One region of the Rhizobium sp. ERR 942 genome, then DNA from elsewhere that is predicted to be linked to it. Evidence: predicted binding sites of a transcription regulator. Region 1 holds the regulator's gene; each other region holds the start of a gene.

Evidence for each region. The regulator HrcA, encoded in region 1, represses chaperone genes, less so after heat shock. The targets are predictions, from matches to a motif close to GTTAGCACTCNCNNNNNGNGAGTGCTAAC.
Region 2: groES (co-chaperone GroES) is a predicted target of HrcA. The motif match lies at 3,687-3,715, and genes of this name have one in related genera.
Region 3: groES (co-chaperone GroES) is a predicted target of HrcA. The motif match lies at 4,322-4,350, and genes of this name have one in related genera.

What each region holds. Positions count from the first base shown of each region.
Region 1 covers NZ_VIUA01000006.1:94,880-102,592, reverse strand. The annotation lists gene grpE (nucleotide exchange factor GrpE) at 1-431, opposite strand, end outside; gene FBZ97_RS23780 (GFA family protein) at 647-1,081, shown strand; gene hrcA (heat-inducible transcriptional repressor HrcA) at 1,104-2,192, opposite strand; gene rph (ribonuclease PH) at 2,365-3,081, shown strand; gene FBZ97_RS23765 (VOC family protein) at 3,273-3,689, shown strand; gene rdgB (RdgB/HAM1 family non-canonical purine NTP pyrophosphatase) at 3,701-4,345, shown strand; gene hemW (radical SAM family heme chaperone HemW) at 4,382-5,557, shown strand; gene FBZ97_RS23750 (DMT family transporter) at 5,852-6,781, opposite strand; gene gcvA (transcriptional regulator GcvA) at 6,937-7,713, shown strand, end outside.
Region 2 covers NZ_VIUA01000006.1:455,003-462,715, reverse strand. The annotation lists gene FBZ97_RS25545 (cache domain-containing protein) at 1-1,355, opposite strand, end outside; gene FBZ97_RS25540 (bifunctional riboflavin kinase/FAD synthetase) at 1,501-2,484, opposite strand; gene FBZ97_RS25535 (TIGR01459 family HAD-type hydrolase) at 2,500-3,348, opposite strand; gene groES (co-chaperone GroES) at 3,773-4,069, shown strand; gene groL (chaperonin GroEL) at 4,144-5,784, shown strand; gene FBZ97_RS25520 (hypothetical protein) at 6,362-6,808, shown strand; gene FBZ97_RS25515 (glutathione binding-like protein) at 6,866-7,573, opposite strand.
Region 3 covers NZ_VIUA01000009.1:108,936-116,648, forward strand. The annotation lists gene FBZ97_RS29465 (glycosyltransferase family 4 protein) at 1-1,091, opposite strand, end outside; gene FBZ97_RS29470 (hypothetical protein) at 1,176-1,589, opposite strand; gene FBZ97_RS29480 (hypothetical protein) at 1,882-2,121, opposite strand; gene groL (chaperonin GroEL) at 2,176-3,804, opposite strand; gene groES (co-chaperone GroES) at 3,859-4,173, opposite strand; gene FBZ97_RS29495 (usg protein) at 4,452-4,724, shown strand; gene FBZ97_RS29500 (GFA family protein) at 5,137-5,511, opposite strand; gene glgX (glycogen debranching protein GlgX) at 6,260-7,713, opposite strand, start outside.

The DNA.
Region 1 (7,713 bases):
TGCCCGATCGGCTCGAGCTGACGCACACCATGACGCTCAAGGGCCGAGAGCATTGAACGCTCGGTCATCTCGACACCTTCGATCAGCGTCTTCAGGCCGGCATCGGCGCCATCACGGGCGTCGGCCGGAATGGCATCCAGCGTGCGGCGCAGGTTGTCGGCCACCGAGAGCATGTCGCGGGCAAAGCTTGCCACGGAATAGGACTTTGCATCCTTCACGTCGCGCTCGGTGCGGCGACGGAGGTTGTCCATCTCGGCAGCAAGGCGAAGGTAGCGATCACGCAGTTCGCCGTTCTCGGCCTTCAGCAGCTCAACCGGATCTGGCTGAGACGGCTCGGCTGCATCAACGGTTTCCGCTGCATCCTGCGCGAAATCCGCTGACGTGTCAGCCGCCGTGGCGTCAGGTCCGGTTTTTGTTGTTTCGTCGGTCATGACGGTCTCCGAATTGCTTGGTCTTTGGATGTGCCCGATATCGAGGTTTGGCCGGAAAAAATCAAGGCTTTGTCGAGAAGAACAGCCAAATCCTGGCTTTGCGGCGGCGGCAATACGGCTCGCCGCTCCCGGACGCTGTTCAAGACGTCGACTGTTCAGCCCTCCTTCCTGGGGGTATGCTGAACTGCATCTCAGCACAGCGTGAGGTGACATCAATGTCTAACGGCAAATCCCTTTCAGGCAAGTGTTTCTGTGGCGCGGTGGAAATCGCAGTCGATGGCGAGCCAATGGCGATGGGTTACTGTCATTGCGAGTCCTGTCGGGAATGGTCGGCAGGGCCGGTCAATGCCTTCTCGCTCTGGCCGCCGGAAGCCGTTCACATCACCAAGGGCGCGGACAAAATCGGCAGTTATCAGAAAACCGAAAAGAGCGTGCGCAAGTGGTGCACGGTCTGCGGCGGCCATCTTTTGACCGAGCATCCGCCGTGGGGCGTCACGGACGTCTATGCAGCGGTCCTTCCCGACCTCGATTTTCAGCCTGGCATGCATGTCAACTACGAGACGACAGTGCTGCATCTGAGAGACGGGCTGCCAAAGCAGAAGGACTTTCCAGCCGAGATGGGCGGATCTGGAACTTTGCTTCCCGATTGACCGCAGCAGCTAAATCCGCTCCTCAGATTCCAGGCCGGGACAGCCGGGAAATCAGCTGAGCGGTATAATCGACCATGGGCACGATGCGCGCATAATTCAGCCGCGTCGGGCCGATGACGCCGACCGCGCCGACGATGCGATCGTCCTCGTCGCGATAGGGTGCGACGATGAGCGAGGAGCCGGACAGTGAGAAGAGCTTGTTTTCCGAGCCGATGAAGATGCGCACGCCCGGTCCGCTTTCGGCAAGATTGAGGATCTCGATGAGGCTGTCCTTCTTTTCGAGATCATCGAAGAGGAGGCGCAGGCGATCCAGATCCTCCGCGCCGCCGATTTCGGCCAGCAGGTTGGAGTGGCCGCGCACGATCAGCTGCGTCGGCTTGCCGTCGTCATCGCCGCCGGACCATACGGCAATACCGCGCTCGACCAGCTGATGCGACAGGCTGTCCAGCTCCTGGCGCACGCTTTCCTTGAGGCTCTGCAATTGCCGCCGCAATTCCGGCATCGTCTGGCCGGTCATATGGGCGTTGAGGAAGTTGGCGGCCTCCGTCAGCTGCGACGAGGTCGTGCCGGCCGGCAGCTCGATGATGCGGTTTTCCACTTGATCGTGCTCGCCGACGAGCACGGCGAGCGCCTTGGTCGGCTCCAGCCGGATAAATTCCACATGCTTGAGAACGGGATCGCTCTTGGAGGTAATGACGAGCCCGGCACCGCGCGAAATGCCCGATAGCACCCGGCTTGCTTCCGACATCATCGATTCCACCGGCTGGTCACGATTGCCGCCGCGCACCTGCCGATCGATATTGGCTCGATCCTCGGCGGAGAGATCCCCGACCTGCATGAAAGCATCGACGAAGAAGCGCAGACCGACCTGAGTCGGCAAGCGCCCGGCGCTCACATGCGGCGAATAGATGAGTCCCAGCTCCTCCAGATCGCTCATGACATTGCGCACGGAAGCCGGCGACAGCGACATGGGCAGCAGGCGTGAAAGATTGCGCGAGCCCAGGGGCTCACCATTTTCCAGATAGCCTTCGACGATGCGGCGGAAGATTTCCTTGGAGCGTTCGTCCAGTGCAGCAATGACATCCGAGACCGACGATGTCGTGAATACCATTTCGCTGTCAGATCCATTCCGTTGAGCCTTAGGCAAAATATAATCATTCAGTTAGCAATGGCAAAAGGGAAAAATGTCGCCGTCGCCGCTGAGCGTCTTTGCGGCCTGCTTTTCCTTTGCAAAAGCGGCCTGCGGGTCGTAGAAGCGGTCAACGAACATTCAGGAGAGTGGAATGCGGCCTTCAGGCAGAAAAACCGACCAGATGCGCAAGGTGTCGTTCGAGCGCAATTTTTCCAAGCATGCGGAAGGCTCCTGCCTGGTGAAATTCGGCGATACGCATGTGCTCTGCACGGCAAGCCTGGAAGACAAGACGCCGCCATGGCTGCGCAACAGCGGCAAAGGCTGGGTCACGGCGGAATACGGCATGCTGCCGCGCGCGACAGGCGAGCGCATGAAGCGCGAAGCAGCTGCCGGCAAGCAGGGCGGCCGCACGCAGGAAATCCAGCGCCTCATCGGCCGTTCGCTGCGCGCTGTCGTCGACCTCAAGGAATTGGGCGAGCGCCAGATCACCGTCGACTGCGACGTCATCCAGGCCGATGGCGGCACGCGCACGGCCTCGATCACCGGCGGCTGGATCGCGCTCTATGACTGCCTGAAGTGGATGGAAAGCCGCAACATGGTCAAGGTCGAGCGCGTGCTGAAAGATCACATCGCCGCTATCTCCTGCGGTATCTTTGCCGATCAGCCCGTCATCGATCTCGACTATCTTGAGGATTCCTCGGCGGAGACCGACGCCAATTTCGTCATGACCGGCAAGGGCGGCATCGTCGAGATCCAGGGAACGGCTGAGGGCGGCCCCTTCAGCGAAGAAGAATTCGCCACGCTGATGCATCTGGCCAAAAACGGCATTGCCGAACTGGTGGAGCTGCAGAAGCAGGCCATCGCCTGAGGATATCAACGAATGCGGAGCGTGCAGCCTGCCCCTCATCCGGCCTATCGGCCACCTTCTCCCCGTCGAGACGGGGAGAAGGGGCAAGGCGCACCTGCCGTCATCTCTCAGCTTCGCGGGAATCGGGAGGCGCCCATATATGAGGTCGTTCCCTCGCCCCGCGAGCGGGGAGAGGGTGAGGGGCTAATCCGTTGAGCAATGCGACACTCACAGGCGTTCTTGAAACTGCCCTCTATGCAGACGATCTCGATGCCGCCGAAGCCTTTTATAGCGGCGTACTCGGGTTGAAGAAGATATCGCGAGGCGGCAACCGCCACGTCTTCTATCGCTGCGGGCCGGGTGTGCTCCTGATCTTCAACAGTGAAGAAACGGTCAAGCCGCACGAGCCGGGCGCCCTGCCCGTGCCGCCGCATGGGACTAAGGGTCATGGTCACGTTTGCTTCCGTGTCGATGGCAACGATATCGAGGCCATGGCCGAGAGGCTGAAGGCTGCCGGTGTCGATATCGAAGCCGATTTTCACTGGCCGAATGGCGGCCGTTCGATCTATTTTCGCGATCCGGCCGGCAACAGTCTGGAATGCGCCGAACCCCGCATCTGGGGCCTATGACAGGACAGCACATGCGCAAGCTCGATACTAAGACTATCGTCGTCGCCAGCCACAATGCCGGCAAGATCCAGGAAATACGCGATCTGATCGGGCCGCTCGGCTTTACCGCCAAGTCCGCCGCCGATCTCAACTTCATCGAACCGGACGAAACGGGCACGACCTTCGAAGAAAATGCGACGATCAAGGCGCTGGCCTCCGCCAATGCCTCCGGCCTGCCGGCACTCTCGGACGATTCCGGTCTGGTTATCGATGCACTCGGCGGCGATCCCGGCGTCTATACGGCCAATTGGGCGGAGACGGCTGACGGGACGCGTGACTTCGCCATGGCCATGCGGAAGGTCGAAACCGCCCTGGAAAAGGCCGGCGCCACCACGCCGGAGAGCCGCACGGCCCGCTTCGTCAGCGTGCTCTGCCTTGCTTGGCCGGATGGACATACCGAGCTTTTCCGCGGCGAAGTGGAAGGCACGGTCGTCTGGCCGCCGCGCGGCAGCCAGGGCTTCGGCTACGACCCGGTCTTCCAGCCGGAGGGATACCAGACCACATTCGGCGAAATGAGCGCCGAGCAAAAGCATGGCTGGAAGCCCGGCGACGAGCAGGCGCTGTCGCACCGCGCCCGCGCCTTCAAGATCTTTGTCGAAACCTGCCTGGAGGCGTAAGCTAATCCCGTGGAAATCGTGGACACACAAGATCTGATGCACGGGGCGCAATTGCTGCCCGATACCGGCGAACCCGGTTTCGGCGTCTATGTGCATTGGCCCTTTTGCGCGGCCAAGTGTCCCTACTGCGATTTCAACAGCCATGTCCGCCATCAGCCTGTCGATCAGGAGCGCTTTGCCGCCGCCTTTCTGAAGGAAATGGCGACGATGCGCATGATCAGCGGCCCGAAGACAGTGACAAGCGTCTTCCTCGGCGGCGGCACGCCATCGCTGATGAAGCCGGAAACGGTCGGCGCAGTGCTCGATAGCATTGCTAGGACATGGCATGTGCCCGACGGTATCGAGATCACCATGGAGGCCAATCCCTCGAGCGTCGAGGCCGAGCGCTTTCGCGGCTATCGCGCCGCCGGCGTCAATCGCGTGTCGATGGGCGTGCAGGCACTGAACGACCGCGACCTGAAGTTCCTCGGACGTCTGCACAATGTCGAGGATGCGCTGAAGGCGATCAGGCTGGCGCGCGAGATCTTCCCGCGCATGTCCTTCGACCTCATCTATGCCCGCCCCAACCAGACCGTCGAGGAATGGGAGCGCGAGCTGAAGGAGGCAATCTCCTATGCGGTCGATCACCTCTCGCTCTATCAGCTGACGATCGAGGAAGGCACGCCCTTCTACGGCCTTCATAAGGCCGGAAAGCTGATCGTGCCCGATGGCGATCAGTCGGCGCTGCTTTATGAAGCGACGCAGGAGATCACCGAGCGCGAGGGTATGCCGGCCTATGAGGTTTCCAATCACGCGCGCCCCGGCGCCGAGAGCCGGCACAATCTCACCTATTGGCGCTACGGAGACTATGCCGGGATCGGCCCCGGCGCCCATGGCCGCCTTACCAGAGGCCCGCAGAAGCTGGCGACCGCGACCGAGCGCAAGCCGGAAAGCTGGCTCGAGATGGTCGAGCGGGACGGGCACGGCATGGTCGACCAGGAAATGCTTGGGTTTGATGAACAGGCCGACGAATTGCTGCTGATGGGCCTGCGGCTGCGGGAGGGCGTCGATCTCGCCCGCTGGCAGCAGCTTTCCGGCCGCGATCCCGACCCGCAGCGCGAAGCGTTTTTACTGGAACACGGCTTCATAGAGCGGATCGGCAATTCCCGCCTGCGCTGCACGGCGGCGGGAATGCTGGTTCTCGACTCGGTCGTCGCCGATCTCGCCTGCTGACCACTTTCCCCTCGAGAGGGGCGTCACGAAGCGGCGGATGGGGGTGATCCCGCATGTGAGATGATGACTCGGCTGTTGACGAGATCGCCCCACCCCCGGCACTACGTGCCGACCCTCCCCCTCAAGGGAAGGGTAATCGCATATGGACAGGTTAGCCCCTCATCCGTCCTCTCACAGTTCGCTTCGCTCAACTGTTCGAGTCCACCTTCTCCCCGCACGCGGGGCGAAGGGAGTTGATGAGATCGCCCCCTCTCCCCGTCAAAACGGGGAGAGGGCTGGGGTGAGGGGCACCTTCTATTTCATATGCAATGGTCCTACCCTCGAGGGAAGGGTGAAGAGGCGGCCATCGATTGCCGCCAGACCCACCGCTATCAGGGCCATGCCGATGAAATGCTTCGGCTGCAGGCTTTCGCCGAGAATGAGCGCGCCGAGCAGTATGGCGCTGACGGGGATCAGGAAAGTCACCAGCATCAGATTGGTGGCGCCGGCCGTCGCCAGGATGCGGAAGAACAACACATAGGCGATGGCGGTCGACAGGATGGCCAGGCCGGCCAGCGCCGCCCAAGTCTCGGTGGACGGCATTGCCAGCGTCCACGGGCGATCGACGAAGAGCGCGATTGGCAGCAGCATTATCGCCGAGCCCGTAACCTGACCGGCGGCCGGAATGATCGGTGCCAGCCCCATGCGGCGGAAGCGGCGGCCGAATATGCCGGCGAGCGAATAGCTGAAGGCGGCACCCAGTACGGCCAGCTGCGCCAGCACGTTGGAGCCAAGGCTTGCCAGCACCGACGTGCCGATCATCAGGGCCACGCCGACAAAGCCGACGATGACGCCGATCAGCCGATTGCCGGTCATCTTCTCATCTTCCGTCAGGAAATGGGCGACGACGACGGCGAAGAGCGGCGTGGTGGCGTTGAGGATCGAGGCAAGCCCGCTGGCGATATGGGTTTGCCCCCAGACGATCAGCAGGAAAGGAATGATATTGTTGAGGAAGCCCATGCCGAAGAAGGCGAGCCAGGTCTGACGGTCTTTCGGCATCGCATGTCCGGTGGCACGCACGATGAAATGCAGAGCAATAGCGGCGAGTGCGACGCGCGCTGTGACGATGGTGAAGGGCGGCAGCTCGCGCACCAGAATGCCGTTGAACAGGAAGGAGCCGCCCCATAGGATGGATAGCCCCACCAGCATGCTCCATTCGACCGCGCCCATGGATTTCTGTGCCATCTGATCATCTCCAGCATCAGCTGATTGAGTTTTACTTATTTGTTGCCAATCGCGACATGATTGCCAACCACCGTAATTGCTGGAATAATTGCGCTATATGGAGGCTCTGGCAAACGAGTCTTTTTCGAATTATGGTTTAGCTGAGCTCAATCATCATGGATCAACTGCCATCCCTTTCGGCGCTGCGCGCCTTCGAGGCCTCCGCCCGGCATCTCAGCATGACGCTGGCTGCAAGCGAGCTGCGTGTGACGCCAGGCGCCATCAGCCTGCAGATCCGCGACCTCGAAAGCAGCCTCGGGGTACGGCTTTTCGAGCGGCGAGCCCGCAGCCTGGCGCTGACGAGTGAAGGCGCCGAGTATTTCGCGACAATGCGAACGGCCTTCCGCCTCATCCGCGAGGCGACAGCGGCCCTGGCGATGCGCGCCAAGGATACGGTGCTGACCCTTACCTGCACTGCCGGCTTTGCCACGCACTGGCTGGTGCCGCGGCTGCGGCGCTTCGAGGAGGCCCATCCCGATATCGACCTGCGCATCAGCGCTTCCTATCGCATGATGGATTTCCAGCGGGATGGGATCGACATTGCCATTCGCCACGGCCTCGGCGGCTACGAGGGACTGGCAAGCGAGAGATTTCTCGATGACGAATATGTGCCGGTCTGCGCGCCGGAAATGGCAGCGGCGCTTGGCCCCTCTCCCGCTGTAGATGACTTGGCCGGCCTGACGCTGATCCACGATGTCTATCGGCGCGACTGGGAGCTCTGGCTGAAGGCGGTCGGCGCCACGCGGGTGGATGCCATGCACGGACCGGTCTTCACCGATGGCATGGGCGCTTATCACGCCATGAAGGCAGGCCTCGGTATCGCGCTGATGCGCCGGTCCTTCGTGGAGCAGGAGCTGGCTGAGGGCACGCTCGTTGCGCCTTTCCCGACCGGA
Region 2 (7,713 bases), 360 kb from region 1:
CTTGGCGAGGCATTGGCCGATTTCGGCAGCATCGCAATCAGTGTCGTACCATCGGCCTTGCTCTGGACGAGAAGCAGGCCGCGGAAATGTGCCATACGCTCCTGCATGTTCCTCAGCCCAAGTCCGCCTTTGCCGTCGCCAGTGCCGTCAAAACCAATGCCGTTGTCCGAAATTCTCAAGCGTGCACGCCCGCGATCACTCCAAAGTTTGATCGCAAGAACCGTCGCCCCGGAATGGCGCTCCACATTGTTCAAGGCCTCCTGCGTGACACGGTAGAGCGCGGTATTGGCTTCCGGCTTCAGCATGCTGGTGAAGCCGGAAGCCTCGATCTCGGTTGCGATCCCGGTCCGCTCGGCGAAATTGTTCGCGAGCGCGGTCAGCGCCGCCGTCAAGCCAAGATCATCGAGCACGCGGGGACGCAGATCATGCGAGAGCCGCCTGATGTCCTTGATTGCGCTGTTCAGGGTATCGATACCCTTCTCGATCGTCGTGGCGGCATCATCGACCTGGTTTCGTACCTTGCGGTTGGCAAGGTCCATGACATAGCGCACGCCGAGGAGATTCTGCGACACGCCATCGTGCAGTTCACGCGCAAGGCGGGCGCGTTCCTCCTCCTGCGTATCAATCACTCTTTGCGTCAGCTCCTTCAGCCGACCATCGGCCATGCGTCGCTCACGGAAGGTCAAGAGCATGCAAGTCGTGAAGACGACCAGAACAGCAGGGACGGCAATGAGTGTGACGACGACAAAGGTTCCTTTTATGTTTGCCCGCATGGCGGCATTGGCCGCAGCAGTCTGGGTAAAAATATCATCCAGATAGACGCCGGTTCCGACAACCCAGTGCCATTTATCAAGGCCGACAGCGAATGAGAGCTTATCGGCGACACGGCCGGTGGAAGGCTTCTCCCATTTGTACTGGTGCAGGCCCCCGCCGGCTTTTGCGGTCTTGATGAGCTCCGCGATGACCTTGTCGCCGTCCGGATCGGTCAAATCGATCCAATTGCGCCCGTTACGAAATCTCTCGCGCGGATGAACGATGTTGTTGCCATCATAGTCGTAGACGAAGAAGTATCCGTCCGGGCCATAATCAAGCGACGTCAGGATCGCGGCTACCTTGTCCTTAGCGGCTTGATCGTCCGGGGCTGCGTCCCGATAGATCGCCTGAATGGCCGACACGGCAAGATTTGTAAGGTTGACGATCTCCGTTTCCTTCGCCCTCAGCATGTTCTGTTCGAAGGTCTCGATATTGCTCTTGGTAAGATTGGTCGACTGCCAGGTAATGAAGGCAGTGATTGCCAGGATCGAGATGACGAGAGGCGCGAGCGCGAGCGCAATAATCTGGTTGCGTAGTGTCAACGATTGCTCCTCCCAAAAACCGGCGCGGAACAATGATCCTTGTCGGGCATGAATTCAACAGTCTCTTGGCGGCGTTGATGTCAGCCCGAAATCGGAGCGATGATACGAGGCGGAAAACCTTTTCCACCCCATCACTTCGCGAATATCAGTCGAAGGCGATGGCGCGATCAAGCTCGCTGAGCGGCTGGACGCCGGCAAGCAGCGCGCGTGCTTCGTCCTCATCCTTGCGGATCTGCGCGACCAGCGGGTCGAGACCTTCGAACTTCAGTTCGGGGCGGAGATAGCCAAAGAAGGAAACCGAACAGACCTGTCCGTAGAGATCGCCGCTGAAATCGAAGACAAAGGTCTCCAGCAGCGGCGCGCCGTTATCCGTCACCGTCGGGCGCCGGCCGTAGCTGGCGACGCCATCGCGGACGACACCATCGGCCGTTCGGAAGCGAACCGCATAGATGCCTGCCCTCAGCGATGACTCCGGCGGCAGCTGCATATTTGCCGTCGGGAAGCCGAGCGTGCGGCCGAGCTTCTCGCCGCCGATAACGGGCGCCTGAACGGTATAGCGATAGCCAAGCAGACCGGCGGCTTGGGCGACATCGCCTTCCGCGAGCAGCGCACGAATGCGGCTCGACGAGATGACCTCCGTGTTTTCGTCGCGGAAGGCATCGATCAGCGTCACGCCGAAACCATTGTGACTGCCAGCATTCATGAGGAAGGCGGGGCCTCCCTGGCGATCATGGCCGAAATGGAAATCGAAGCCAGTGACGACTTCCGACGCGTGCAGCCAGTCGATCAGGATCGAGTGGACGAACTCGTCCGCCGAACGCTGCGAGAAGGTGCGATCGAAGGGATATTCGATGACGGCGTTGAAGCCGAGCGCTTCGAGGAGACGTGCTCGGAGCGGCGCAGGCGTCAGACGGAAAACAGGCTGATCGGGCTTGAAGACGGTGCGCGGATGCGGCTCGAAGGTGAGCACCAGCGCCGGCACGCCGCGCTCCCTGGCGATCTCCAGCGCACGTGTCAGCACAGACTGATGGCCGCGGTGCACACCGTCGAAATTGCCGATGGCGACCACCCCGCCCTTCAGGGCATCGGGAAGCGGCTCGCGGGTTTCGTTGCGATGGAAAACGGTCATCGACTGCCACTCTCCTCAGACAAGGCGCGGCATCCACCACTTCGGCGAGGCCTGCTCGCGCGCCAGGAAGGCGCCGAGCGCGGCCTCATCCGTATGCCCCTCGACGACATATTCGCGGGCGTGGATGCCATGGCTGATATAAAGAAGATCGAGGCCGTAATCGAGTGCGCCGCGCACGTCGGTCGGCATGCCGTCGCCGATCGCCACGACACGCGACAGCGGAAACTCGCTTTTCACCTCGCGGGCCGCCGCGATCGCGGCATCGTAGATCGGCTGGTGCGGCTTGCCGGCGATGCGCGTCTGGCCACCAAGCCGCTCATAATAGGCGGCCATAGCGCCGGCGCAGGGGATCATGCGGTGGCCGCGCTCGACCACAAGATCCGGATTGGCGCAGATCAGCGGCACCTTGCGAGCCGACCAGGCCGTCAGCATGTCGGTATAATCGTCAGGTGTTTCGGTCTCGTCGTCAAAGAAACCGGTGCAGACGATGCTTTCGGCCTCGCCAGCGTCGACGCGCTGAACGTCAAGGCCTTCCAGGATGCCGATGTCACGCTCGGGGCCGAGCAGAAACACCTTTTTCGGTCCCTCGGCAATCAGCCTGCGGGTGACATCGCCCGAGGTGATGATGCGATCGTAAACGCTGTCGGGAACCCCGATCGCACGCAGCTGCTCGACGACCTTCGGAGCGACGCGTGGAGAGTTGGTGATGAGGACGACAGCAAGGCCTTCGCCGCGGGCCGCTTCGAGCGCGATGGAGGCCTCCTTGTAGGCCATGACGCCGTTATGGAGCACGCCCCAGACATCGCAGAGCGCAACATCATAAAGTCCGCCGATGTCGCGAAAGCTCTCGATCCGTTTGCCCATGCCATCCTCGCATCAAATAAATCACGGGCTGACATCGCAAACCGGCCGGCAAATTACAAGAGCGGCATGCAAGGTTTTTGCGTCGCACAAGGCCTGAGAAGCAGACATGTGCAAGCTCGGCGAGCGGCAAGATTGCGCAGCGGAAGCAACAGCATGACGCTCTCGAAAAGGTGCGACCTGACCCTTTCTGAAGAGGGGAAAATGAGAGGAACTTCGCAACGACGTGCTACACGCCACTGCCATGGGCGTTAATCATCCTCAAAACAAGCCGTTACGCGCCGCAAAAAATTCACAGTGCTGTCCTTGACTCGTCCGGAAGCCACCCCTAAATCACCGTCGCTAGCACTCTCCAAGGATGAGTGCTAACAAAATCCATACGGATCTCCGCTGATCCGTGAATGTCATTTGATCGAGGGATTAGACAATGGCAAGCACCAATTTCCGCCCCCTTCATGACCGCGTCGTCGTTCGCCGCGTCGAGTCGGAAGAAAAGACCAAGGGTGGCATCATCATTCCCGATACCGCCAAGGAAAAGCCGCAGGAAGGCGAAATCGTCGCCGTCGGCTCCGGCGCTCGCGATGAATCCGGCAAGGTCGTAGCACTCGACGTCAAGGTTGGCGATCGCGTTCTGTTCGGCAAGTGGTCCGGCACCGAAGTCAAGCTCAACGGCGAAGACCTTCTGATCATGAAGGAAGCCGACATCATGGGCATCATCGGCTAATCCGGCCGGTTCCCTTTTCCGATACAGCTGACGGGCCTTAAAGCCCGGAAAACGCGAATTCAGGAGTTTCAAACATGGCAGCTAAAGAAGTAAAATTCGGCCGCAGCGCCCGCGAAAAGATGCTTCGTGGCGTCGACATCCTCGCTGACGCAGTGAAGGTCACGCTCGGCCCGAAGGGTCGTAACGTCGTTATCGACAAATCCTTCGGCGCTCCGCGCATCACCAAGGACGGCGTTTCCGTCGCCAAGGAAATCGAACTCGAAGACAAGTTCGAGAACATGGGCGCCCAGATGGTCCGCGAAGTCGCTTCGAAGACCAACGATGTCGCTGGTGACGGCACCACCACCGCAACCGTTCTTGCCCAGGCAATCGTTCGCGAAGGCGCCAAGGCTGTTGCAGCCGGCATGAACCCGATGGATCTGAAGCGCGGCATCGACCTCGCTGTTGCAGAAGTCGTCAAGGACCTGCTCGCCAAGGCCAAGAAGATCAACACTTCGGAAGAAGTTGCCCAGGTCGGCACGATCTCCGCAAACGGCGAAAAGCAGATCGGTCTCGATATTGCCGAAGCCATGCAGAAGGTCGGCAACGAAGGCGTCATCACGGTTGAAGAAGCCAAGACCGCCGAAACCGAACTCGAAGTCGTTGAAGGCATGCAGTTCGACCGCGGCTACCTCAGCCCCTACTTCGTAACCAACCCGGAAAAGATGGTGGCCGACCTCGAAGACGCCTTCATCCTCCTGCACGAGAAGAAGCTCTCGAACCTGCAGGCCATGCTCCCGGTTCTCGAAGCCGTCGTTCAGACCGGCAAGCCGCTCCTCATCATCGCTGAGGACGTCGAAGGCGAAGCGCTTGCGACCCTCGTCGTCAACAAGCTGCGTGGCGGCCTGAAGATCGCTGCTGTCAAGGCTCCGGGCTTCGGCGATCGCCGCAAGGCCATGCTGGAAGACATCGCCATCCTGACAGGCGGCACTGTCATCTCCGAAGACCTCGGCATCAAGCTCGAGTCTGTCACCCTCGACATGCTCGGCCGCGCCAAGAAGGTTTCGATCTCCAAGGAAAACACCACGATCGTCGACGGCGCTGGCGCCAAGTCCGACATCGAAGGCCGTGTTGCCCAGATCAAGGCCCAGATCGAAGAAACCACCTCTGACTACGACCGCGAAAAGCTGCAGGAACGCCTTGCAAAGCTCGCTGGCGGCGTTGCCGTTATCCGCGTTGGCGGCTCGACGGAAATCGAAGTCAAGGAAAAGAAGGACCGCATCGACGACGCTCTGAACGCGACGCGCGCTGCCGTTCAGGAAGGCATCGTACCGGGCGGCGGTACCGCTCTGCTGCGTTCTTCAGTCAAGATCTCGGTCAAGGGCGAAAACGAAGACCAGGAAGCCGGCATCAACATCGTTCGCCGTGCTCTGCAGTCCCCGGCTCGCCAGATCGCTGAAAACGCTGGTGACGAAGCTTCGATCGTTGTCGGCAAGATCCTCGACAAGAACGAAGACAACTGGGGCTACAACGCTCAGACGGGTGTTTACGGCGACATGATCGCCATGGGCATCGTCGACCCGGTCAAGGTCGTTCGCACGGCTCTGCAGGATGCAGCTTCGGTTGCTTCGCTGCTGATCACCACCGAAGCCATGATCGCCGAACTGCCGAAGAAGGATGCCCCTGCTGGCATGCCGGGCGGCATGGGTGGCATGGGCGGCATGGACATGATGTGATAGGCCAACAGGCCTAATCGCAGGAATGTCCATAAAGCTTCGCCCATGCACTTCAGTGCTTCAGGCCGCCAAGCGGCCTGAAGTGGCGGCATGGATATGATGTGATGGGCCAACGGCCTGTTGCGATTGTTCAATCCGACATCCAGAATTGATGAAGGGCGGCCCTCGGGTCGCCCTTTTTAATTGTGCCGAAACTGTACAACTGCAATCCCTGCAAGATTCTATCGTGTTGCAAATTTTGCAACTTGCCCATTGCTGTTTTCGAAAAAGCCCCTATAACTCGCAGCGCAGCGATTTTGGAGAGTTAGCTGCAATACACGTAATTTTTACTTCTTTTGGACAGGCTTAACCTGCGGCTTGGCATGATCATAACCTTGCGCGCTGGCGCTGTCCTGATTTATTACTTGAAATGACTTCATAAACTGGAACGCCATCCCGAAAAGCATTGTCGACAGCGGACTAGTGGAGGCACGCCTCGGCCATAAGCTGCGGCGCAAAATGCAGGGAGACCCTCCATCCGGGGAAATACGGAATTGAAGTGAGGCGCGGGGAACCATGCGCTCTTGTGGGGATCATCTTGTTCAAGATTGCCAAAGCCAATTTTTCCGCACCGTTTGCTCCCGGCTCGCTGGAGTTCGAAGGCCATGACCCCGATCTTCTGGCACAATTCTGTGTTTCCGAGGGATGGACGGGCGATCTTTCAAGCGGCATCATCAAACTTGGGCAGTGGAGCACGATGCTGCACGGGCTGAGCTCCTCGGAATGTGGCTTGCTGAGCCTCATGCATTGCTATGATCCGCACGATCGAGCGCGTATCCTCGATCTCTTCGAGCAGGCGGCAACCGCAAACTCTTCTTTCTGTTATTCCACGACGACGCTCGGCACCGGCGGCCATCGCCAGCCGGTCTTTTGCGTTGGCGAATCCGTTGCTGCCGACAAGCAACGTGCCGGCAGCATGGTCGGCGTCTTCCTGTTTCCACGCTTCAAGCTGGAACCGGGCAGCCAGCTCGCCACCCGGCAGTAAACGACTGTCGATGATGGTCGGGTGAGTTCGCCTGACCAGTTACTTGGTTCAACCTGATCAATCCCGCTTGGGAATGCTGAGACCACGCTGGCTTGCCGGGCGCGCAAGGGCTCGCTCCAGCCAGGCCATGACCGAGGGGAAACTTTCGAACTCCAGAACCTCGCGGCCGCCATAGAAGATGTCGACGCCGCGGACCCAGGGGAAAGTGGTGATGTCGGCGATGGTGTATTCATCGCCCATGATCCATTCGCGTCCTTGCAGGCGGCTCTCGAGAACGCCGAGCAGGCGCTTGGCTTCATCGCGATAACGCTCGACCGGATAGGAGTTATTGGCGACTTTTTCGGCGGCGAATTTGAAGAAATGGCCGAACTGGCCGAACATCGGGCCGACGCCGGCCATCTGGAAGAAAACCCATTCCAGCGTTTCGTAGCGCCTGGCTGCGTCGCTTGGCATGAGCTTGCCGGTCTTCTCCGCCAGATAGACCAGGATCGCGCCGGATTCGAACAGACCGATCGGCTTGCCGTCGGGACCATTGGGATCGATGATCGCAGGAATGCGGCCATTCGGATTCAGCGAAACGAATTCCGGAGATTTTTGGTCGTTGGTGCCGAAGGAAATCAGATGCGGCTCATAGGGCAGACCAAGCTCTTCCAGCGCGATCGACACCTTGACGCCGTTCGGGGTCGGCAGCGAGTAGAGCTGGATAATATCCGGATTGCTGGCAGGCCAGCGTTTCGTGATCGGAAAGGACGACAGATCGGCCATGGGCTTGCTCCTGAAGGCTATGATTTGACAACTGATTTGCCGCCACAATAGCCGATAGGGCTTGGATGGGAAGTGTTATCTCAGCGGCCCATTGTTCAATGATTGTGAACTAATTGTGCGCAGTTGTTTATCTTTCCAAC
Region 3 (7,713 bases), on a different contig from region 1:
GCCACGACCTGGAGATCCAGATCCTGGCCATTGGCTCGGCGCAGTGACGCCGCCTTCGTGCGAACGCCGGGCAGGTTACGATAGATAGCGAGATAGTCTCGCGCCATCCGTTCCGCGCTGAAACGCCGTTCGAAAGTCGCGCGTACCTTGTGGCGATCCATGCGCAGCGCCCATTCGACATTCTCGGCCGCCTCCGTAACACTATCGACGACGATGCCTGAAACACCGTTATCAATCACTTCCGGAACCGAACCGCATCCGAACGCGACTATCGGGGTGCCACATGCCATTGCCTCGATCATCACCAGCCCGAACGGTTCGGGCCAGTCGATCGGGAAAAGCAACGCGCCGGCATTGCCAAGGAAATCGGCCTTCTGGTGCTCGTTGATTTCGCCGATGAACTCGACGTTCGGATGGCTCTTGACCATCGGCGCGATCACCGTGTCCCAATAGGCCTTGTCCGCATTGTCGATCTTGGCGGCGATCTTCAGCGGCATACCAACCTTGGTTGCGATGCGGATCGCGCGATCCGGACGTTTCTCGGGGGAGATTCGTCCCAGGAAGGCAAGATAGTTGCCTTTGGGCTTTGCCGTGAAGGAAAGAAGATTGGTCGGAAGACCGTGATACACAGTTCCGGACCAGTTGACCGGTGGCATCGGGCGACGCTGATCATTGGAGATCGATACAAGCGGGATATCAGGAAAAGCCTTGTAGAAAGGCTTGAGATCCGGCAGGTCAAGACGTCCATGTAGCGTCGTGACTGTACGATCCGAAAAATCCCGGATCAGCGGGAAATGCAAGAGGTCAATATGGAAATGTAGGACATCGAATTCATGCGCCCGCCGGCGGATCTCCTCCAGCAGGACGACTTGATGCGGAAGATGATCCTTGACGGCCGGATTGAGCCTGAGCGCGACCTCCGAGCACGCCACCAAGGTTGCATCGGTAACGGAGTCACCGCTAGCAAACAGCGTGACGTCGTGACCCTGAGCGACAAGTTCTTCGGTAAGATAGGAAACGATGCGCTCGGTTCCCCCATAAAGCTTCGGCGGAACGCTTTCGGCAAGCGGCGCAATCTGGGCGATCTTCATCGGCAAAACCTCCTCATAAGAGCAAAGAATGGACGGCAAAAATCGGGTAGCGTCCTAAAAAGGCACGCGTTTACAAGGCGATGTCTAGGCTTCTGATATCTGGCGGCGGCGACCTCCCTTTCTAAGGCTGCTAGAAACAAAACGGCCGGTAAAACGGCGCAGCCGCGATCTCTGGCGACGAAGTTTATCGGCCTCCGCAGGCCGCGACGAGATCATGTCTTGGCCGTCATCCAAGGACTTTAAAGCGGCGATGATGTCGTCATAGGAGACGACATGGTCCGCGCCTGGAAAGCGCCGAAAGCCGGGCATCGATTCGATTGCGAATATATCCGAGGCCCAGGATGCAAGAATGGCGCGCTTGTGATCCTTCGTGATATGCTCCGCCGACAGAACATCGCGCGGATGGGCAAAATGTCGGGCAGGATACAACAAATGCGCCGAGGTGACCGCAGCGGTGGATGGGTCGCTCATTGTGATACTGTCGGTTTCCTTTCTCATATCTGGCTCCATCGATGTCTGATCGCTGAGTTCTGGCCACGTTAGGAAGCTTCAGCTTGGTCCGTTACCCTCCATGGCGCCCCCTCAGCAAATGAATTGCCTTCGAGCTCGGAGAGTGCCGCCGCGCGCAAGGCTGACGGTTCGTGCAGGGCTCTGCTATAATATCTTGCGACCGTCGTCATGATCTGCGCAACGGCAGTAGGATCACGTGAGACCCCTTTTCCACGCGCTATCGATTTGACGACGTCCATGCAGATCCGCAGATCTTCCCGCGAAAGAGAAAGATGGCTGTTCATCCTTCCGCCACCTCCGGAAAGGTGCCGCGCGCACCCTGCACCAGTATTTTCAGCTGCCGCGGATTTCGTACTCCCTGGCGGTATAGTTCTATTACTATAGCAGCGATCCGCTCGCCCTCTTCCGATTTGCGCGGAATATCCGCCGCTGCCCGGATCTCATCAAAAACGCGCTGACAAAGGTCCAGGTCGCGCGAATCGAGCGGCGCATCTGATCTCTTGATGATCGTCTGAACCATTCGTGATCTCCATTGCGGAGCCCGCTCCACCAGAAGGTGGAGCGGGCTTGACCGTTAGAAGTCCATTCCAGCTCCAGCAGGCAATGCGGGAGGTGCCTCCTTCTTCGGCTTTTCGGCAATCATGGCTTCCGTCGTCACCAGCAAGCCCGCGACCGAAGCTGCATCCTGAAGTGCGGTGCGCACGACCTTGGCCGGATCGATGACGCCTTGAGCATAGAGATCGCCATATTCATTCGTCTGGGCATTCCAGCCATAGGAGAAGTCGGTCTTCTCGCGCAGCTTGCCGACGATGATCGAACCTTCCGCGCCGGCATTCTCTGCTATTTGGCGAACCGGCGCCTCGATTGCCCGGCGAACAATATCGACGCCGACGCGCTGGTCGTCGTTTTCCGTCTTGAGACTGTCAAGCGCCTTGACGGCTCTCAGCAGAGCAACGCCGCCGCCCGGCAGGATGCCTTCCTCGACCGCGGCTCGGGTCGCATGCAGCGCGTCATCGACACGGTCCTTCTTTTCCTTCACTTCGACTTCGGTCGAACCGCCAACGCGGATAACGGCAACGCCGCCAGCGAGCTTGGCAAGGCGTTCCTGCAGCTTTTCGCGGTCGTAGTCAGAGGTGGTTTCTTCGATCTGGGCCTTGATCTGGGCAACACGGCCTTCGATGTCCGATTTCGAGCCGACGCCATCGATAATGGTCGTATTCTCCTTCTCGATCGCCACCTTCTTCGCCCGGCCGAGCATGTCGAGGGTAACGTTCTCGAGCTTGATGCCGAGGTCTTCGGAGATGACAGTGCCGCCCGTCAGGATGGCGATGTCTTCCAGCATGGCCTTGCGGCGATCGCCGAAGCCCGGAGCCTTGACGGCAGCGATCTTCAGGCCGCCACGCAGTTTGTTGACGACGAGGGTCGCAAGCGCTTCGCCTTCGACGTCCTCAGCGATGATGAGGAGCGGCTTGCCGGTCTGAACGACGGCCTCCAGGATTGGAAGTAGCGATTGCAGGTTCGAGAGCTTCTTTTCATGGATGAGGATATAGGGATCCTCGAACTCCACCCGCATCTTGTCGGCATTGGTGACGAAATAGGGGCTGAGATAGCCGCGGTCGAACTGCATGCCTTCAACGACTTCGAGTTCGGTTTCGGCGGTCTTGGCTTCTTCAACCGTGATGACGCCTTCGTTGCCGACCTTCTGCATGGCTTCGGCGAGATAACGGCCGATCTCGGCATCGCCGTTAGCCGAAATGGTGCCGACCTGGGCGATCTCCGCATTATTGGAGATCTTGCGGGCGTTGGTCTTCAGTTCCGCCACGACCGCGTCGACGCCGAGGTCTATGCCGCGCTTCAGATCCATCGGGTTCATGCCGGACGCGACCGCCTTGGCGCCTTCCTTGACAATCGCTTGAGCGAGAACCGTCGCTGTCGTGGTGCCATCGCCGGCAAGGTCGTTGGTCTTGGAGGCGACTTCGCGCAGCATTTGGGCGCCCATGTTCTCGAACTTGTCTTCCAGTTCGATTTCCTTGGCGACGGTAACACCGTCCTTGGTGATGCGCGGAGCGCCGAAGGACTTGTCGATGACGACGTTACGACCCTTCGGGCCGAGCGTGACCTTCACCGCATTGGCGAGCACATCGACCCCTCGCAGCATGCGTTCACGGGCATCGGTGTGAAACTTGACTTCTTTCGCAGCCATTTCTTTAACTCCTCAATAGGCAGCTATCAGACTGATGGTTCGTGGCGTGGAGGCTCAGGCAGCCTGTTTCCGCTCGGCCTGGGCTTCAATAATGCCCATGACATCGCTTTCCTTCATGATGAGCAGGTCTTCGCCATTGATCTTGATCTCAGTGCCGGACCATTTTCCGAACAAGATGCGATCGCCAGCCTTGACGTCGAGGGCCTGGATCTGGCCGGCGTCGTTGCGCGCGCCCGGCCCCACGGCGATAACCTCGCCTTCCTGCGGCTTTTCCTTGGCGGTGTCGGGAATGATGATGCCGCCCTTGGTCTTTTCCTCGGAATCGACGCGGCGGACAAGAATGCGATCATGAAGCGGTCGGAACGACATGTTTTCCTCCGTTGAGCAAAAAAGATGACGTTGATCCCCTCACCGGACCGGATGACCAGTCCGGGCGGGTGCAAAACCTCGTTCGAGCCTTTTGCGCGAAATGATCTGGTTTTGGGATTTTTCGATTTCAAGAGGGATGGACAAAAAAATTAGCACTCGCCTCAGGCGGCTGCTAACATGCTGGAATGGAACAAGAAAATGGCACTTTGCGTTGAAAACCCATTGATGGCCGCAAAAATTTGCGCCACCATCCGACTGTCACGAAACGGAGATGAAGCATGCGATTTTCGTCGGAACTGGAAGGTCAACTAAACGGCTATGGGCTGACCACCGCGCATATCCTCTATCACATTCCCGATTTCGAATCCGTCCTGCAGACCTACGTCTGGCAGGATTACGACCTGGCGCCCGATTTTCCCGAAATGCATAGGTTCCTCGATTTCTGGCAAACCAATCTCGACGGGCCGCTGCATTCCGTCCGCTACAGCCATCGGCGCCTGATCGGTCCAAACGAATGGCGTCGTGTCGAAGGCGAGTTCAAGCTCCATTAGGACCCGAACCGAAACTTTCCTTCCCCAGTCTTCGATAATCAAGGCTTGATGAGCTCGGTCGTTCTCCCTTGCCAACCCTCGACAGGCCGGGGAGGCTAAGGCTCAGCTCCTGCCGGGCGGAGAAGATTATCGGCTGGAAGGATTTGAATCCTTGCTGGTCTTTTAGGTTCATCAGGAACGGGGGCGCGTCATCCTCGTAACGCCCTCGTGATTATTTATTGCATGCGAAGAATGTCAGCATCGACGGGCCGATATCTCCATCAGTCCTGCTCACGGCTTTCGCCAATAACTTTGTCGATCAGACCTTCATTGCGTGGGAAGGCCGAGTAAGCGGAGAAGCATTCCAGTCACGCGTACCATTTGGTCCGCTTTTCCTGTTTTTGACGGCGGCTAGCCCGCCATCATGCGCGCCTCATCGTCTATCCTCCTCGTGCTGCTCCGCGCCTTCGATCGATGAAAGCCAGGGTTCCCGCCGTTTGGTCCAAACCTCATAGCTGGGTCTGAGACGCGTGGGTGCCGCGCTCAGGACTCCAAGCTTGATCTCGACCTCGCTATCGCCAACGGCAAACACGCGCGAACCGCAACGCGGGCAAAACTCGCGTCCAGCAAACTCGCTCGTCGCGCCTTCATAGTGAAATTCACTTGCGGGCCATAGGCCGAAATAAGTGAAGGCGGATCCGCTTTCCTGCCGGCAATCCGTGCAATGACAAATGCCGATACGTAGCGGTTTTCCGCGCACCGTTAGACGCACTTGCCCGCAACGGCATGATCCGGTTAATTCCTTCATGGGATTGTCCGCGTCATCGCTTACATTCGTGATTGGGCCTTCCCCGCGACTGACCTGTTCGGTCCGCCAGCGTCCATCGGACAGCTGGTAGCTGATTTCGGTATCTTCGCCGCCCTGCTGTTGGCGGGCCGCCGCAGATTTGGCGGCGGCAAGCGCACTCCCGTGATCGGGAAACGTCTCCGACCAAACATCACCGACGCGATAGGCAAAACCCTCGTCATGGATACCAACGTGATATGTTAACGGCATTAGTTCCTCCGGCTCGGCCGAGCACTCGTGGAATTTGGAAACGGTGCGACAAGGGTCGATCCCTTACAGGAGGAACACCCATGCATACACTCATGCATTATCTCACGGCCTCCCATCAAAGTTCGGAGACCAGGAAAAGTTTCCAAACAGCAACAGATATTTAGGTTTGCAAGAAACAAAACGGAGCCGACCGGCCTGGATTCCAGACCAAAATTCCGGTGAATGGCAGTTTTACATACCGCGAGAGCTAATGGGATGGGCAACCCGTATTGTTCGCGGCATAGCACAAGAAATCATATGAGCTACAAAACGACAACCAAATGCCAATATTCGTTTCATCGGCGGCCGGGGCAGTGAGATAACTAAAGCCGCATACCGCCGGAATAACCTAATATCGACGGTACCTTCGACTGGACGGGTTCGAGATTTCCGTCGCTTGTCCGAGCTTCCACGCTCTTAAAGACCCACGACGTGCATTTTCATTTCACTCACGCTTGTTTCAGGCGGGCCTCAAAAGCGAGAGACTGCGGGCTTCAAGTTTCAAGAATTTCTTGTCGACCCCGCCCCGATCCTGCCCATCAGGATCGGATGTCGATAGTTCCAGCGCCCAGCGTTTGTCATCCGGCAAGGTAAAGTCGACATCTCCATCACGAGGGTTGAAAAGGACTAGAATATCATCCCAGCCCTCTTCGAAGGGTTGCTCACGCGACAGGCGCAGGCCGATCGCCGTGTTTGCTTCATCGTCCCATTGCTCGTCCGTCTGCTCTCCGCCGGTCGGATTGAGCCAGGTGACAATCAGACCATCGCGCCAATTTTCTCGTCTGAGGATGGAATGTGCCTGACGCAAGGCGATCAGCCGTTTGACGAAGGTATAAAGCGCCTCGGCGCTGCCATATCGATCGTCCCAATGCAGCCAGCTGAGTTCGTTGTCCTGACAGTAGCCATTGTTGTTGCCCATCTGGCTGCGGCCGGCCTCATCACCCGCCAGCAGCATCGGCGTACCATGCGACAGAAAGAGGGTCGCGAGAAAATTGCGTTTCTGGCGCTCTCGAACGGTATTGATGGCTTCATCATCCGTCGGACCTTCAGCGCCGTAATTGTAGCTGCGGTTGTCGTTGTGGCCGTCATTGTTGTCTTCGCCATTGGCCTCATTATGCTTCTCGTTATAGGAGACGAGATCATTAAGCGTGAAGCCATCGTGGGCGGCGATGAAATTGACAGTGGCCCACGGGCGGCGGCCACGAAGATCATAAACGTCGCCCGACCCTAAGATGCGGGCGGCAAAATCCCTTGTCATGCCAGGTGTGCCCTTCCAGTAATCCCGGACCGTATCGCGATATTTGTCATTCCACTCCGCCCAACCCGGCGGAAATCCCCCCACCTGATAACCGCCGGGGCCAATGTCCCACGGCTCGCCGACAAGTTTGACTTTGGCAAGCACCGGATCCTGGCCGACCGCGTCGAAGAAGCCGCTGCGCTGATCGAAACCCTGGGGTTCGCGACCAAGAATGGTGCCGAGATCGAAACGAAAGCCATCGACGTGCATTTCTTCGACCCAATAGCGCAGCGAGTCCGTCACCATTTGCAGCACGCGCGGATGCGACGTGTTGATCGTGTTGCCGGTGCCGGTGTCGTTGATGTAGTAGCGGGGCTGGTCCGGCAGGGTGCGGTAATAGGAGAAATTGTCGATACCCTTGAAGGAAAGGGTCGGACCGAGTTCATTGCCCTCCGCGGTATGATTATAGACGACATCGAGGATGACCTCGATACCGGCATCGTGGAAGGCACGCACCATGTCGCGAAAGCCTGAAAGGCCCTTAGGCCCGTAATAACGAGTTGCCGGCGCGAAGAAGGCAAGGCTGTTGTAGCCCCAATAGTTGTGCAAGCCCTTGTCGAGCAAGTGACTGTCATCGGGAAAGAAATGGATGGGAAGGAGTTCGATGGAGGTGACGC